2 regions of the Actinophytocola sp. KF-1 genome follow, and region 1 is predicted to be linked to the other one. Evidence: riboswitches for the same ligand, from Rfam matches in the RefSeq annotation. Region 1 holds a riboswitch; the other holds the start of a gene.
The links. Region 1 has a riboswitch for S-adenosylmethionine ahead of ACYQ77_RS32075 (aminotransferase class V-fold PLP-dependent enzyme). Riboswitches for the same ligand answer to the same signal wherever they lie in the genome.

Region 1 (7,760 bases):
CACCGCGGTCCGGCCCGCCCGCAGCCCCTCCAGCACGGCAGGCACCAGCTCGTCGGCGTTGCGGGCGTGCGCGTCCACCGCCACCCACGTCGTCGGGGCGCCCAGGCGCACGCCCTCGTCCAGGCGGTGGAAGTCGCTGCCGCCGATGGGGGTCGCCTCGCTGCCCCACGCCTGCCACCACGCGACCGGCCCGCCCCAGTTCGGGGCCTGCCAGCTCGAGTGCCACACCTCCGCGAGCGGCGGGTGCTCCGGCAGGGGGTGGCGCCACGCGCAGTCGCCGCCGAGCGGGTGGTTGATCGACAAGAGACCGCCGCGTTCGCGGACCGTCTTCACCCAGTTGGCGGCGGGCTCGCGGAAGTCGATCCAGCCGATGTCGCCGTAGGCGTTGGCGTGGCCGAACTCGGTGGTGATCTCCTGCCCCGGGATCAGCGCGATGCCGTAGTGGCGGCCGATCGCGGCCAGCTCCGCGTGGTGGCTGACCGTGTTGTGGTCGGTGACGGCCAGCGCGTCCAGGCCCGCCGCCACCGCTTCCGCTGCCAGTTCGGCGATCGTCAGCGCACCGTCGGAATGCACGGTGTGCGCGTGCAGGTCGACCGCGACCCAGCGCAGGCCCGCCGCCGCGGGGAGGCCGCGCGGCCTCGGCTTCGCCGGGACGGGCGGGTTCGGGCGCGGTGGCTCCGGGCGCGCGTCGCCGTCGGTCTCGATCGTGACCGTCACCTCGACGCCCGGGGCGGGGATGCGGTGCAGGCCCAGCACGACGTGCCACTCCCCCGGTTCCAGCTCGCCCGCCACGTACCCGGGGGTCGCCGCCTCCGGCGTGATCACGTAGCTCCTCCTGGCGCTGCCCGACCACCCGCGCCAGCCGTTCGCACCTTCGCAGCCCAGGTCGATGACGGCACCAGACGACTCGTCGAACGCCAGCTCCACCGCGATGGACCGGCACCCCTCCGGCACCTCGAAGGGCAGCAGGGGCCAGTGCCTGTCCGCTCTCAGGTCGCGGGTCCAGAAGCCGCGGTGCGTCGTGTGGGGCCTCACGTCAGCCCCTCGCAGGCTCGGGCCCGTCGCTCGCGATCGCCCTGTGTTCGATGCTCTGTTCGATGATTCGCTCCGCAAGCTCCGCTCATGGCTCCGCAAGCTCCGCTCATAGTCAGATCCTGCCAGTAACGATCCGGACAGCGGAGGGGAGAATGGCCCCGCGTGGGCGCGGCTTCCGCCGCGATGATCGAGTGGACGGGGTAGCGTGCGAGCCGTGACGGATCCGGTAGACGTCCGCCTGCTCGGTGTGGTCGCCGAGATGGGCAGAGCAGCGGTGCACGAGGTCGCCGCCCGTGTGGGAATGGACCCCCGGGAGGTGGCCTCGCGGCTTGTCGCGCTCTCGGCGACCGGGTTGCCGCTGCTCGTGGGTGTCGAGTGCGACCCGGCGCGGCTGGCACAGGCGGCCGCCCAGGCGCTGGCCGCCGCCTCGCCGCCGTACGGCGTGCAGACGCCCTACCCGCCGCAGCAGCAGTACCCGCAGTCAGGGCCGATGCAGACGCCCTACCCGCAGCAGCAACCCCAGCCCGGGCCGCTCGCCCCGCCGTCCGGGCCGCACTCCGTGCCGCAGCCGATGATGCCGCGCACGGGACCGCCCAGCGCGCCGTTCCCCGCGCAGTCGCTGCAGACGGGGCCGCCCAGCCAGCCGTTCCCGGCACCCGTGCAGCAGGCGCCGCAGCCGCCACCACAGCAGCAGCCCCAGCCGACGGTTCAGGTCGAGGCGCCGATCAGCACCTGGGGTCCGCCGCAGACGTCGACGTGGGCCCGTGGCGACGCGCCGCCGCAGGATGTGACGCAACCCACGGTCCGGGCGGAGCGGGTGGAGCCCGACGTGCGGCAGGGCAGGGTCGGGTCCGCGCTGCAGACGGAAGGGCTCGAGGGCGAGCGGCTGTCGATCACCCTCGTGGAGGTCGTCGACCCGGCCGACTACCTGTTCACCGCGGCCGGGTACCGGCTGCAGGAGGGTGAGCGGTCGGTCGTGGTGCACACCGAGCTGACCAACCGGGGCTCGGTGGCGTTCCAGTCGCTGCCGGACCTGTACCTGGTGCTGGTGACGCCGGACGGCAAGACCATCTCGAAGGCGCCGGTGTCGCTGTCGTCGCGGCCACCGCACCGGATCGGGGTGCCGCCGGGTGAGACGCAGGGCGGGCACACGGTGTACGTGGTGCCGGAGCACACGGAGATCACGTCGGTGCGCTGGAGCCCCCGCCCCGACGAGGAGTCCCGCACGCTGACCTGGACGGTCGAGAACTAGTCACCGCTCCGGTAATCGGAACATCCGCGCGACCCACGACTTGCGCTTCTGCTCCTCCTCCCGGGGAAGGCTGCGCACGACCGGGATCGGGTTCGTGGGCGGTTCGACGCGGTGGTCCGGTTCCCGCCTGCGTGGCGGTGGCTGCTGCGCGCGACGACCGGGCGGCGGCTCGGGGTCCGGCTCGACGTCGAACGGTGACTCCGGGGGTCCGCCGCCGATCACCGCGGGCGCGACGCCGTCCTCGAGGAAGTGCTCCACCGGGTCACCGTCGGCTCTGTCGCGCACGCGCACCACCCCCACCCTCGCTGGTTGCGCACCAAACTACGCGAAAACGGGCGGCAGGTGGAGGACTCAGCTCTCCGCGGTGAGACGGTCCAGCGCTTTCCGCAGATCCTCCGGGTACTCGCTGGTGAACTCGACCCACTGCCCGTCCGCCGGGTGGTGGAAGCCGAGCCGCCGCGCGTGCAGCCACTGGCGGGACAACCCGAGCCGCTTGGCGAGGGTGGGGTCGGCGCCGTAGGTGAGGTCGCCGACGCACGGGTGCTTCAGCGCGGAGAAGTGCACGCGGATCTGGTGCGTGCGACCGGTTTCGAGCCGGATGTCCACGAGCGTCGCGGCACGGAACGCCTCGATCGTCTCGTAGTGCGTGACGCTGGGCCGCCCGCCCGCGACGACCGCGAACTTGTAGTCGTGCCTGGGGTGCCGGTCGATGGGCGCGTCGATGGTGCCGGACGACGGGTCGGGGTGGCCCTGCACGAGCGCGTGGTAGCCCTTCTCCACCGTGCGTTCCTTGAACGCGCGCTTGAGCACCGTGTACGCGTGCTCGCTCTTCGCCACCACCATGATCCCGGTGGTGCCGACGTCGAGCCGGTGCACGACGCCCTGCCGCTCGGCGGCGCCGGACGTCGACACCCGCACGCCCGCGGCGGCGAGCCCGCCGATGACCGTCGGCCCGGTCCAGCCGGGGCTGGGGTGCGCGGCGACGCCGACCGGCTTGTCCACGACCACGATGTCGTCGTCCTCGTGGATGATCGACATGCCGGGCACCTCGATCGCGGGCGGCGGGCCGCCGTCCGCGCGCTCCGGGTCCGGGATCGTGACCTCCAGCCACGCACCCGCGGTGAGCTTGTCCGACTTGCCCGCGGTGCGGCCGTCGAGCAGCACGTCACCGGACTCGGCGATCGCGGCGACCGCGGTGCGGGACAGGCCCAGCAGCTTCGCGAGCCCCGCGTCCACGCGCATGCCGTCGAGCCCGTCCGGCACGGGCAGGGTCCTGGCGGTCACTTGGCGTCCTTCTTGTCCGAGGTGCGGCGGCCGTCGTAGTCGCGGCCCAGCAGTGCCATCAGCACGATCAGCGCGCCGCCGACGCAGATCGCCGAGTCGGCGATGTTGAACACGGGGAACGCCTCGCCGTTGGGGGCGAACGGGGACAGGAAGTCCACGACGTGGCCGTGCATGGCGCCGGGCGCGCGGAAGAACCGGTCGAGCAGGTTGCCGAGCGCGCCGGCGAGCACCAGCCCGAGGCCGACGGCCCAGCCGGACGACCGCAGCTTCGGCATCACCCAGACGATGCCGACGACCACGGCGAGCGCGATGAGCGTGAGCACCCACGTCATGCCGGTCGCCATGCCCCACGCGGCGCCCGGGTTGCGCACGATCTGCAGGTAGAACAGGCCGCCGAGCACCCGGACGGGCGCTTCGTGCTCGAGCCCGGCGAGCGCGAGCTGCTTGGTGATCTGGTCGATGACCAGCACGACCGGCGCGACGGCGGCGACGAGCCACACCTTGCGCGGTGGCAGTGGCACCGCGGGTTCCACGGTGTCTGGCTCGGTGCTCGTCTCGTCCGTCACCAGGCCATTGTCCACGGTCCGTTCACAGACCGGTCAGGAAGGCCGGGAGCGGCCGGGGGTCCGCGACCGGCGCGTAGCGGCCGTCGACCAGCTCGTACCGCTCCGCCGGGCCGTCGGCGACCAGCCGCCGCAGCGCCGTGAGCAGGCGGTCGACGTGCTCGGCGGTGCTGCCGAGACCGAGGCTCGCCCGCAGCGCGCGGCCGCCGGTGAGCCTGCCGACCGCGATGTGCGCGCAGAACGCGCCGTCGCGCACGCCGATGCCGTGCTCGGCCGACAGGTACGCGGCGACCAGGCCGGGGTCGTGGCCCTCGACGGTGAAGCTGACGACGCCGACCCTCGGGTTGTCCTCTCCCAGGATCGACAGCTGCCGGACGCCGGGGATGCTCGCGAGCCCGGTCCGCAGGCGGGCGAGCAGGTCCTCCTCGTGCGCGACGACCGCGTCCCACGACCCGCTCAGCGTGCGGCAGGCGACGGCGAGCGCGTACGCGCCGACGACGTTCGGGGACCCGGCCTCGTGCCGCTCCGGCCCGTGGTTCCACGACACCGCGCGCTCGGTGACCAGCCTGGTCGCGCCGCCGCCCGCGAGGTACGGGTGGGCGGCCCGCAGCCAGTCGGCGCGTCCGACCAGGGCGCCCGCGCCGAACGGGGCGTACAGCTTGTGCCCGGACAGGACCACGTAGTCGACGTCCAGCGCACGCACGTCGACCGGGCGGTGCGGCGCCAGCTGGGCGGCGTCGAGCACGACGCGCGCACCGTGGCGGCGGGCGACGGCCGCGAGGCGCGCGACCGGCCAGATCTCGCCGGTGACGTTGGCGGCGCCGGTGACCACGACGAGCCGGGGCCCGGTCGGCGTGGCGGCGAGGGCCTCGTCGAGGTCGCGTTCGACGTTCGCGGACGGCGTCACCCGGTACACGTTCGGGCCGCGCCACGGCAGGAGCGCGGCGTGGTGGTCGGTGTCGAAGACGATCACCGAGGTGCTGGTGGGTACCGCCCGCGCGAGCAGGTTCAGCGCGTCGGTGGTGTTGCGGGTGAAGACCACCTCGTCGGTGCGGCGGGCGCCGACGAACTCGCGGACCACGCCGCGGGCCTGCTCGTAGACCTTCGTGGACACCTGCGAGGCGAACCCGGCGCCGCGGTGCACGCTCGCGTACCAGGGCAGGAACTCGTCGACGGCCCGCTGGACCGCGTCCAGACAGGGCGCGCTGGCCGCGTGGTCGAGGTTGGCGTACTGGACCTGCCTGCCGTCGGTGAGCGGCACGGTGAGCCTGCTGCCCGCGACGGACGGCAGGCCGGTGCTCGGTGCTTCGACGGCGGCTCGGGCATGGGGGATCGCGAGCGTCATCAGGCTTCTCCCAGGTCGGGGACCCCGTGCCCCGGGATCCGCGCTTGCCCGTCCGCACCTCGCGGAGGGCCTGGTCCTCACCCGGGGCACCCCACCGCGGTTGGAGGGTTGCCGGCCAGCAAGCCGGGGCTTGACGCTGGCGCTCATGACCTTCGTGAAGAAAAGGTAGCCGATGGTCCGTTCGGCTGTCCAACGGATGTGACCCTTGCCAGACTGACCCCATGGCTGACTACGACGTGCTGGTGCTGGGGTCGGGACCGGGCGGTCAGAAGGCGGCGATCGCCGCGGCGAAGCTCGGCGCGTCCGTCGCGCTGATCGAGCGGCGCAACATGATCGGCGGCGTGTGCATCCAGACCGGCACGATCCCGTCGAAGACGCTGCGCGAGGCGGTGCTGTACCTGACGGGCATGTCGCAGCGGGAGCTGTACGGGCAGAGCTACCGCGTCAAGGAGGACATCACCATCGGCGACCTGACCGCGCGGACGTCGCACGTGGTCGGGCGCGAGGTCGACGTGATCCGCAGCCAGCTGGCCCGCAACGGGGTGGCGCTGCTGCCCGGCACGGGCCGGTTCGTCGACCGGCACACCGTGCAGGTGGCCGACGGCACCGGGCAGGAACGCAAGGTCACCGCCGAGAAGATCGTGATCGCCACGGGCACCCGCCCCGCCCGTCCGTCCTCTGTGGACTTCGACGACCAGACCATCGTCGACTCGGACGGCATCCTGGGCCTGGAGAAGATCCCTCGGTCGATGGTCGTGGTCGGCGCCGGGGTGATCGGCATCGAGTACGCGTCGATGTTCGCCGCGCTCGGCACCAAGGTGACGGTGATCGAGCAGCGGATGCGGATGCTCGAGTTCGTCGACACCGAGGTGGTGGAGGCGCTCAAGTACCAGCTGCGGGACCTCGCGGTGACGTTCCGGTTCGGCGAGACGGTGACCGCGGTCGAGCGGTACGCGAAAGGGACGGTCGCGATCCTGGAGAGCGGCAAGAAGATCCCGGCCGACACGGTCATGTACTCGGCGGGGCGGCAGGGCATGACCGACGGGCTGGACCTCGCGGCGGCGGGCCTGACCGCGGACAAGCGCGGCCGGATCACGGTGGACGCGAACTTCCGCACCGAGGTGGACAACATCTACGCGGTCGGCGACGTGATCGGCTTCCCCGCGCTGGCGGCGACGTCGATGGAGCAGGGCAGGCTGGCGGCGCACCACGCGTGCGGCGAGCCGGTGCACGAGATGCACGCGCTGCAGCCGATCGGGATCTACACGATTCCGGAGATCAGCTACATCGGCCGGACCGAGGACGAGCTGACCGAGCAGCGGGTGCCGTTCGAGGTCGGCGTGTCCCGGTACCGGGAGCTGGCGCGCGGCCAGATCATCGGCGACTCGTACGGGGTGCTGAAGCTGCTGGTGTCGCCTGCGGACCGGTCGCTGCTCGGCGTGCACGTGTTCGGCACCAACGCCACCGAGCTGGTCCACATCGGACAGGCCGTGATGGGCTGCGGCGGCACGATCGACTACCTCGTCGACACCGTGTTCAACTACCCGACGCTGGCCGAGTCGTACAAGGTGGCCGCCCTGGACGCGACGAACAAGATGCGCCAGATCAGCATGCTGACGGACTAGTAGCCCGGGCTCAGTGCGTACAGCTCCAGCTTCGAGCACCGAGTGCAGCGGTAGGCGGCGATCTCCCACTTCTCCTTGAAGGCCTGCTTCGGACCGCCGAAGATGCCGCGTTCCATCGCGCCGCGCACCCACTTGTTCTCCATGCCCTGGCGCGCGTCGACGATCCAGCCGGGCTCCAGGGTCTCGTTGCCGCAGGACGAGCAGCTCTTCTCCGCCATGGGGTGGACCGTAACCGAATCCGGGGCCCGCGGTGGGCGAAACGGCTAGTCCGCGCCGGTTTCGCCGCGCCAGCGGGCGAAGCGGCCCGCGCGGTCGACGGCGCGGATGCGGCGTTCGGTCGCGGTGCGGACCTGTTCGGTGGCGACGACCAGCAGCTGGTCGTGTTCCTGCACGCGGGTCGACGGGCCGGGGGTGTGGCCGACCCCCTTGCGCACCACCAGGCTCACCGTCGCGCCCACGGGGAGGCGCAGCTCGGACAGGTAGACACCGTGCATCTTCGAGCCGGCAGGCACGGTGAACGTCAGCAGCACGGCACCCAGCTCGTCGAGGGGCGCCGCGTCGACGTCCACCTCGCGGGTCTCCCCCGTCTTCGCGAGGCCGAGCCACCGGGAGATCAGCGGCAGGGTGCTGCCCTGCACGATCGTCAGCACGATGAC
Region 2 (7,760 bases), on a different contig from region 1:
GGACGCCGCTGACGTCGCCGAGATGGTCGACCGGGCCGAGGCCGCGGGGGTCACGCGGGTCGTGACCGTCGCCGACGACCTCGCGGCCGCCCGGTGGGCCGCCGAGGCGGCCACGTGGGACGAGCGGGTCTGGGCGGCGGTCGCGGTACACCCGACCCGCACCGCGTCGTTCACCGACGCCGACCGCGCGGTCATCGAGGAGCTGGCCCGGCAGCCGCGCGTGGTGGCCGTGGGGGAGACCGGTCTCGACTACTACTGGGACTACTCGCCGCCCTCCGCCCAGCAGGAGGCGTTCCGGTGGCACATCGACCTCGCCAAGCGGGTCGGCAAGCCGCTGATGATCCACGACCGGGACGCCCACGAGGACATCTACCAGGTGCTGGAGGAGGAGGGCGCGCCCGAGAAGGTCGTGTTCCACTGCTTCTCCGGCGATGGGGAATTCGCCAGGAAGTGCGCGGACAAGGGGTACGTGCTGTCGTTCGCCGGAACGGTGACATTTCGCAACGCCCACGCCCAACGTGACGCAGCCGCACTCATTCCCAGTTGCCAGATCCTCGTGGAGACCGACGCGCCCTTCCTGACGCCGCACCCGTTCCGCGGCAGGCCGAACGAGCCCTACTGCGCCGCCTACACGCTCCGTGCCCTTGCGCAGCTCAGGAAGGTCGATCCGGCCGACCTGGCCGCCGAGGTGAACGCCAACGCGGAACGTGTGTTCGATCTTCCGGCGACTACCCCTCGTGACCTCGGCGGTCGCGAGGGGTGAGGACTGCGATGATCGGGCGACGCGCGCTGCTCCATCCGTGGAGTGGCCAGGATCACAACACTGTTGGATGTGTTTGCGCAACCTGCCCGTCACCGTTACTGTCCCGTGACCGTACCCGGGACGAGGTGGTCCAGGGGACACCCGCGGTGAGGCCGGAGCAGGTCGGGGACCGGTGGCCAGCCACGGGAAGTCGTAACAAACGAAAGCGCGTATGCCGCGCAGTAGATGGGCTCGGCTACGGCCTTCTGGAGGTATCGACCCAGTGACTGGTTCCGGAAACAGACCGGTCGGCAACGGCTTCGCCGACACCGACTGGTTCACCCCGGTAGACGCCGGCGCCGCCGTGAGCACCGCGGTCCTCGACCTCGAGGACTCGGACTTCCGCAAGTGGCGCGCCGAGTTCCCCGACTTCCACGACCTGCCGGACGTGGACGAGAACGCCTACTCCGGCACCCTCGCGATCACGGACCACGACGTCCGGCTCGCGCTCGGCCCGCAGGCCGACGAGCTCATGGCGGCGGCCGACGTCGACGTCGACGAGCTGATCCGGCTGATCAACGCCGAGACCACCGTCCTCCCCGTCATCCCGGACGAGCTGTCCGGTGGACGTGCGTACGCGCTGCCGCTGACCGAGACCGACGAGGCCCCGCCCGAGGTCGTCACCGGCATCAAGCGCTGGAAGAAGACGGTCCTCAAGGCCACCATCGCGTCCATCCTGGTCTCGCTGATCGGCGGCGGCGCCGCGGCGATCGCGATGAACAAGTCCGTCACCGTCGACATCGACGGTGAGGCCCACCAGGTCAGCACGTACGCCGACACCGTCGGCGAGGTGCTCGAGGACGAGGGCATCCAGGTCGGTGCCCACGACGCCCTCTCCCCGTCCCCCTCCGCCGCGATCGGCGACGACGGCAAGATCGTCCTGCAGCGTGGCCGCCAGCTCCACCTGACCATCGACGGTGAGAAGCGGGACCTGTGGGTCCGCTCCACCACGGTCGGCGAGGCGCTGCAGCAGCTGAACCTGTCGGTCGAGGGCGCGAAGCTCTCCCACGGCGAGGACCACGAGATCCCGCTCAACGGGATGGCCCTCGAGATCAAGACCCTGAAGAACATCACGCTCTTCGACGGCGGCAACGCCCCGAAGGCGATGCAGACCACCGCGGTGACCGCCGGTGAGCTGCTCAAGGACCTGAAGCTGTCCCTCGGTCCGGACGACACCATCACCCCGGCGTCCGACCTGAAGATCACCGACGGCGCCGAGGTCCGCATCACGCGCAACGGCGTCACGGTCGTCAACAAGACCGAGAAGATCCAGCCGCCGGTCAAGGAGGTCGAGGACCCCAACGCCCTCGAGGGCACCGAGACCGTCGTCGACCCGGGCGTCGCGGGCGAGCGCATCGCGACCTACCGCATCACCGTCAAGAACGGCAAAGAGGTCGGCCGCGAGGAGATCGGCTCGAAGGTCACCAAGCAGCCGAAGCCGAAGATCGTCAAGGTCGGCACCAAGCAGCCCCCGCAGCCGGTCATCTCCGACGGCGCCGTGTGGGACCAGCTGGCGATGTGCGAGTCGACCGGCAACTGGGCCATCAACACCGGCAACGGCTACTACGGCGGCCTCCAGTTCGACAAGCAGACGTGGGACGCCTACGGCGGCAGCCAGTACGCGTCGTACCCGCACCAGGCCACCCGCGAGCAGCAGATCGCGATCGCGACCAAGGTCCGCGACGAACGCGGCGGCTACGGCTCGTGGCCGCACTGCGCCGCTCAGCTCGGCCTGCCTACGTAAACCCGGTTTCCCGCCGTGGGCCGGCTCCTCGTTGGGGCCGGCCCACGGTTGTGTTTCGGGGGTGGGCGGCCTCCGGCCCCCGGAATCCAGCGTAACGGCGAGCACCGACAGCGGCGGGCGCTCCGACTGGGGTTGTCCACAGGCTCTGGCGCGTTTCGAGTTCCGGCCCTCGGGAGTCTTGCCTTCGGGGGTGCGCCTTTCGGGAGTCTTGCTTTCGAGTGTGCGGGTTTTGGGAGTTTCGCTTTCGGGAGTCTGCCCTTCGAGAGCTTCGCCTCGGGGATTCGTCGTTGGGCGTCGCGCTTCCGTTGTGCGGCCTTCGGGAGTCTCGTTGTCGGGGAGTCTCGCCTTGTGGGCTCGCCCTAGGGAGTCGCGCGGCCTTTGGGAGTCTCGCCGTGGTAGCTCGCCCTTGGAAGGCGCGTTCGTTGCGCGGCCTTTGGGATTCTCGCTTTGGGGAGTCCGCCCATCGGGAGTCTCGCCTTGGGCATCTCGCCCATGGAAGTCGCGCTTGCGCTGCGCGGCCCTGTGGGAATCTCGCCTTCGGACGTCTCCCTTCGGGATCTTCACCTTGGGGTCTCGACCTCGGGGGTCTCGTGGGCGGATGCCCCGCGATAGGGAGTCTCCCCATCGGGGAGTCCGCCCTCGGCGGCTTCGCCTTGGATGTCTCGCGGTCGGGGATCCCGCCTTGGAGAGTCTCGCTTGCAGCAGTGCGCCCCTTCGCGAGCTTCGGCTTGGGCGTCTCGCCCGTGGGAGTCCGCTTCAGGTGTGCTCCCTTCGGAGCCTCACCTGCGGGAGCCCGCCCTTCGCGGGCTTCGCTTCGGGAGGTTCGCCCTTCGCGGCTCGGCCCGTCGGGCGTCTCCCCTTGGAGGTCTCCCGTTGGGAGTCTCGCTTCTGAGCGTCTCGCCGCCGGAAATCTCGCCCTTGGGAATCTCGCCGTCGGGAGCCCCGCCTTGGCGAGTCTCGTCTTCGGACGTCTCGCGAGCCGCCTCCGGGAGTCTCGCCATTGGAGGCCCCACGGCCCGGACCTTCGCCCGGAGAGAACCTTCCCCACCGCGCGTCCCGGGAGCTTCCCCGACCGGAGCTTCAGCGCCCCAAAGCCCCGCCGCCGGAAAGGGCGCGGCCTCCGGCCCCCCGGAATCCAGCGTAGTGGCGAGCACCGACACGAACGTCCGCCCGCGACGACCGCTGTGGACAACCCCCTGACCTGTGGACAACCGCTCCCGAGCCGCGCGGACATGTCGGTCCCCTCTGGCAGACTGGACACCGGGGGCCGGAGGCCGCCCCCGCCTGGCTACGCTCGCCGGGTGACCGAGGCCGACGTGAGTGCGCTCCTCGGCCCCGCCGACATCCGGCGGCTGGCCGCGGAGCTGGACGTCCGCCCCACGAAGAAGCTCGGGCAGAACTTCGTCCACGACCCCAACACGGTCCGCCGCATCGTCGCCGCCGCCGGGGTCGGGGCCGACGACACCGTCCTCGAGGTCGGGCCCGGGCTCGGCTCGCTCACCCTCGCGCTGCTGCCCGCCGTCCGCCGGGTCGTGGCCGTCGAGATCGACCCCGTCCTCGCCGGCCGGCTCCCGCGGACGGTCGGCGAACGCGCGCCGGACGTCGCGGACCGGCTCACCGTCGTCAACGCCGACGCGCTCAGGACGACCGCCGCCGACCTGCACGCCCCGACGGCCCTCGTCGCCAACCTGCCCTACAACGTCTCCGTGCCGGTCGTCCTGCACCTGCTGGCCGAGCTGCCGACCATGACCCGCGCGCTCGTCATGGTCCAGGCCGAGGTCGCCGACCGCATGGCCGCCGGACCCGGCTCCAAGGTCTACGGCGTGCCCAGCGTCAAGATCGCGTGGTACGCCGAGGCGCGCCGGGTCGCGACCGTGCCGAGGAGCGTCTTCTGGCCGGTGCCCAACGTCGACTCCGCGCTCGTCCTCCTCACCCGCCGCGAGCAGCCGGCAGGCGACCGGGCCGCCGTGTTCGACGTCGTCGACGCCGCGTTCGCGCAGCGTCGCAAGACGTTGCGGGCGGCGCTCGCCGGCTGGGCCGGGTCGGCCGACCTGGCGGAGAAGATCCTGGTTGGCGCGGCTGTCGAGCCGGCATCGCGCGGCGAAACACTGTCGGTGGACGACTATTCCGCCATCGCCGAGGCCGCGCGTAAGGTCCGGCCGTAAGGGATGTGATCTGCCGGATATAGGGACTCAAATAGGGGTCCCGCGGGTTGCAATCCGGTGGGCATGTCAGGTGTACTACTTAGCGGTATTCCATCCCGAGCGGCCGAGAGACCTGGCTCTGTGACGCCGCAGCAACCACCCGTCGCGGGCAGGTGCTACCGCCAGGAGCGATGGAGGAGTGAGAACGGTGCAGATCCTCACCACCAGGCGAGTCATAGACCAGTGTCGTCGCACGGTCACAGGCTGTCGTCGCATGCGCTCAACCTTCTGAAGCTGATTCGAGCCATCCGACTTCGCTGAGCCCCCGCCGACCGGGGCCCCTCACTCACACGCGCGAGCTGTCGTTCGCGCGCGCCTGGACTGGAGCACATCGTGATCACCGTCGAGAACCTGACCAAGTCGTTCCGAAGTACGACCGGCGCCGTCGTCGCGCTGGATGACATCAACCTGGACGTGCGCGCCGGCGTCATCGCCGGTGTCGTCGGGCCATCGGGGTCCGGCAAGTCCACCCTCGCCCGCGTGCTCGCGCTCCGCGAGCGGCCCGACAGCGGCGTGTTCCGCCTCGACGGGCTCAACACCGCGGCACTCGACCAGCGGAGCCTCCGCGCCGCCCGCGCCCGCATCGGCCTCGTCCCTGCCGGTGACTCGCTCCTCCCGCAGCGCACCGCCGCCGGCAACATCGCGCTCCCGCTCGAGCAGGTCGGCATGGAGGGTCCGCGCCGCCGCGAGAAGGTCGGCAAGCTGCTCGACCTGATCGGCCTCACCGACAAGGCCGCCACCTACCCCGACCAGCTCACCGCAGGTCAGCGGCAGCGGATCGCGATCGCGCGCGCGCTCGTCGGCGACCCGACCGTCGTGCTGGCCGACGACCCGACGGGCGGGCTGGACGCCACCGGCGCCGCCGGCGTGCTGGCCGTGCTGGACCGCGCCCGCGGCGAGCTGGGCACAACCGTCCTCGTCACCACGCCGGACGCGAACGTGGTCCGCAAGATCGCCGACGACGTCGCCGTGCTCGAGGACGGCCGCGTCATCGAACAGGGCAGGCTGCTCGAGCTCGTGCAGGACCCGGACAGCCGAGTGGCGCGTTCGGTGCTGCCCGCGATCGAGACGACCGCGCGCGGCGACGCCGACGTGGTGCTCGTGGGCTTCGCGTCGATCGGCGCGCTGCTGCCGGAGGCGGCGAGCCGGTTCGGCATCGACATCGCGGTGGCGGGCGGTGGCGTGACCAAGATCGGTGAGACGCCGGTCGCACGCTTCCGGCTCGGCATCACCGGCGACCGCGGCGACGCGGCGCTCGGCTGGCTGGCCGAGCGCGGTGCGCACGTGCAGCGCGCGCTCACCGGACCGCGGGCGGTCGCGGCGTCGGTCGCGGCGGCGTCGGCCGCGTAACGGCCGGTCCGGGCGGGCCGTAGGCTTGCCTGCGTGCTTGCGGTAGTGCCCCGCCCGGTGACCGTCCGGGTCCCGTCGAAGGTGAACCTGCACCTCGCGGTGGGCGACCTGCGCAGGGACGGTTTCCACGAACTGACGACCGTCTTCCAGTCGCTGTCGCTCACCGACGAGGTGACGGTCGCCGTCGCCGACGAGCCCGGGGTCGAGGTCCAGGGCGAGGGCGCGGCCGCCGTGCCGACCAACGGCGCGAACCTCGCGTGGCGTGCCGTGGAGGAGCTGGCGCGGTACGTCGGCAGGGACGTCGACGAGCTGAAGGTCCGCGTGATGATCCGCAAGGGCATCCCGGTGTCCGGCGGCATGGCGGGCGGCAGCGCCGACGCGGCGGCGACCCTCGTGGGCCTCGCGAACCTGTGGAAACTGGAGATCGGCCGCGACGAGCTGGCCGGGATCGCCGCCAACCTGGGCAGCGACGTGCCGTTCATGCTGCACGGCGGCACCGCGCTGGGCACCGGCCGCGGCGAGTCGATCGTGCCGGTGCTGACGCGGCACACGTTTCACTGGGTGCTGGCGTTCGCGCGCGGCGGCCTCGCGACGCCGAAGGTGTACGGGGAGCTGGACCGGCTGCGCGCCGAGGGTGACCCGCCGCGCGTCGGCGAGGTCGAGCCGGTGCTGGAGGCGCTCGCGTCCGGGGATCCTCGGCAGCTGGCGTTGTTGCTCGGGAACGACCTGCAGGCGGCGGCGGTGTCGCTGCGACCGGGGTTGCGGCGGACGTTGCGGGCCGGGGTGGCGGCGGGCGCGCTGGCGGGCACGGTGTCGGGGTCGGGGCCGACGTGCGCGTTCCTCTGCGCCGATGCCGACGACGCCTTGCGGGTGGCTGCCGAGTTGTCGGGGGCCGGGGTGTGCCGGACGGTTCGGGTGGTCCACGGGCCGGTGCCCGGCGCGCGCGTGATCGGCGGCGACGATGAGCCGCGTTCCGCGCCGCCACAGGTGCATGCCTGAGCAGTTGTCCACAGGTGGGGTCGTTGTCCACAGCCAAGATCGACTTCCGTCCCTCTGTCGGTGGTCACCGGTAGACTGGACAGCGGGGTGCCCCCGGGAGTGGTGGGGGCTGTCCGTACGTACTGGGTGGGGCGTTTTCGCAGGTCAGTGCCGTTGTGGTGGTTTGTGTGCCCCGGGCGTGGTGGTGTGCCTTGCGCGGGGTCTTCCCTCCGGGGGGTCCTCGCCGGACGGGCTGGTCTCCGGGATGGCGGCGGGTTGGGCACGGGGCTGGGTTGGCAAGGACTGGTGTCCGTGGTGGTGCCTGCCATCCCGTCGACCTCCCACGGGCTATCACACCGCGTCAAGGGGGCCCGGCGGCTTTGGGCACGGGGCTGGGTTTGGTTTCGGGCCCCCTTGACACGGTGTGATCGGGCTTCGCCAGGTCGACGGGATGGCAGGCAGCAGTCCTTGAGTGGTGAGGTGCGCTCGGCTTCCCGCGTGGTGGTGCCATGAAAGGCGACCCACTCTGGCGACGCCCGGATCTCGAGGGGCTGATCCGGCTCGGTAACGTTGCCGCTCGTGGTCAACCTGGTCAATCTCGAGGTGGTCGCCAAGAGCTACGGTGTGCGGCCGTTGCTTGACGGCGTTTCCCTCGGCGTGGGTGCCGGTGACCGCATCGGGG

Region 2: it holds a riboswitch for S-adenosylmethionine, as region 1 does, so the genes downstream of both, ACYQ77_RS36985 (methionine ABC transporter ATP-binding protein) here and ACYQ77_RS32075 (aminotransferase class V-fold PLP-dependent enzyme) in region 1, are expected to answer to the same signal.

What each region holds. Positions count from the first base shown of each region.
Region 1 covers NZ_BAAFVK010000012.1:61,910-69,669, forward strand. The annotation lists gene ACYQ77_RS32050 (CehA/McbA family metallohydrolase) at 1-1,035, opposite strand, end outside; gene ACYQ77_RS32055 (AsnC family protein) at 1,295-2,287, shown strand; gene ACYQ77_RS32060 (hypothetical protein) at 2,288-2,572, opposite strand; gene ACYQ77_RS32065 (RluA family pseudouridine synthase) at 2,639-3,571, opposite strand; gene lspA (signal peptidase II) at 3,568-4,140, opposite strand; gene ACYQ77_RS32075 (aminotransferase class V-fold PLP-dependent enzyme) at 4,160-5,479, opposite strand; SAM riboswitch class IV at 5,515-5,630, opposite strand; gene sthA (Si-specific NAD(P)(+) transhydrogenase) at 5,701-7,104, shown strand; gene ACYQ77_RS32085 (hypothetical protein) at 7,101-7,322, opposite strand; gene ACYQ77_RS32090 (potassium/proton antiporter) at 7,368-7,760, opposite strand, start outside.
Region 2 covers NZ_BAAFVK010000015.1:82,832-90,591, forward strand. The annotation lists gene ACYQ77_RS36970 (TatD family hydrolase) at 1-763, shown strand, start outside; gene ACYQ77_RS36975 (transglycosylase family protein) at 1,026-2,546, shown strand; gene rsmA (16S rRNA (adenine(1518)-N(6)/adenine(1519)-N(6))-dimethyltransferase RsmA) at 3,863-4,711, shown strand; SAM riboswitch class I at 4,799-4,888, shown strand; gene ACYQ77_RS36985 (methionine ABC transporter ATP-binding protein) at 5,084-6,100, shown strand; gene ACYQ77_RS36990 (4-(cytidine 5'-diphospho)-2-C-methyl-D-erythritol kinase) at 6,134-7,099, shown strand; gene ACYQ77_RS36995 (ABC-F family ATP-binding cassette domain-containing protein) at 7,658-7,760, shown strand, end outside.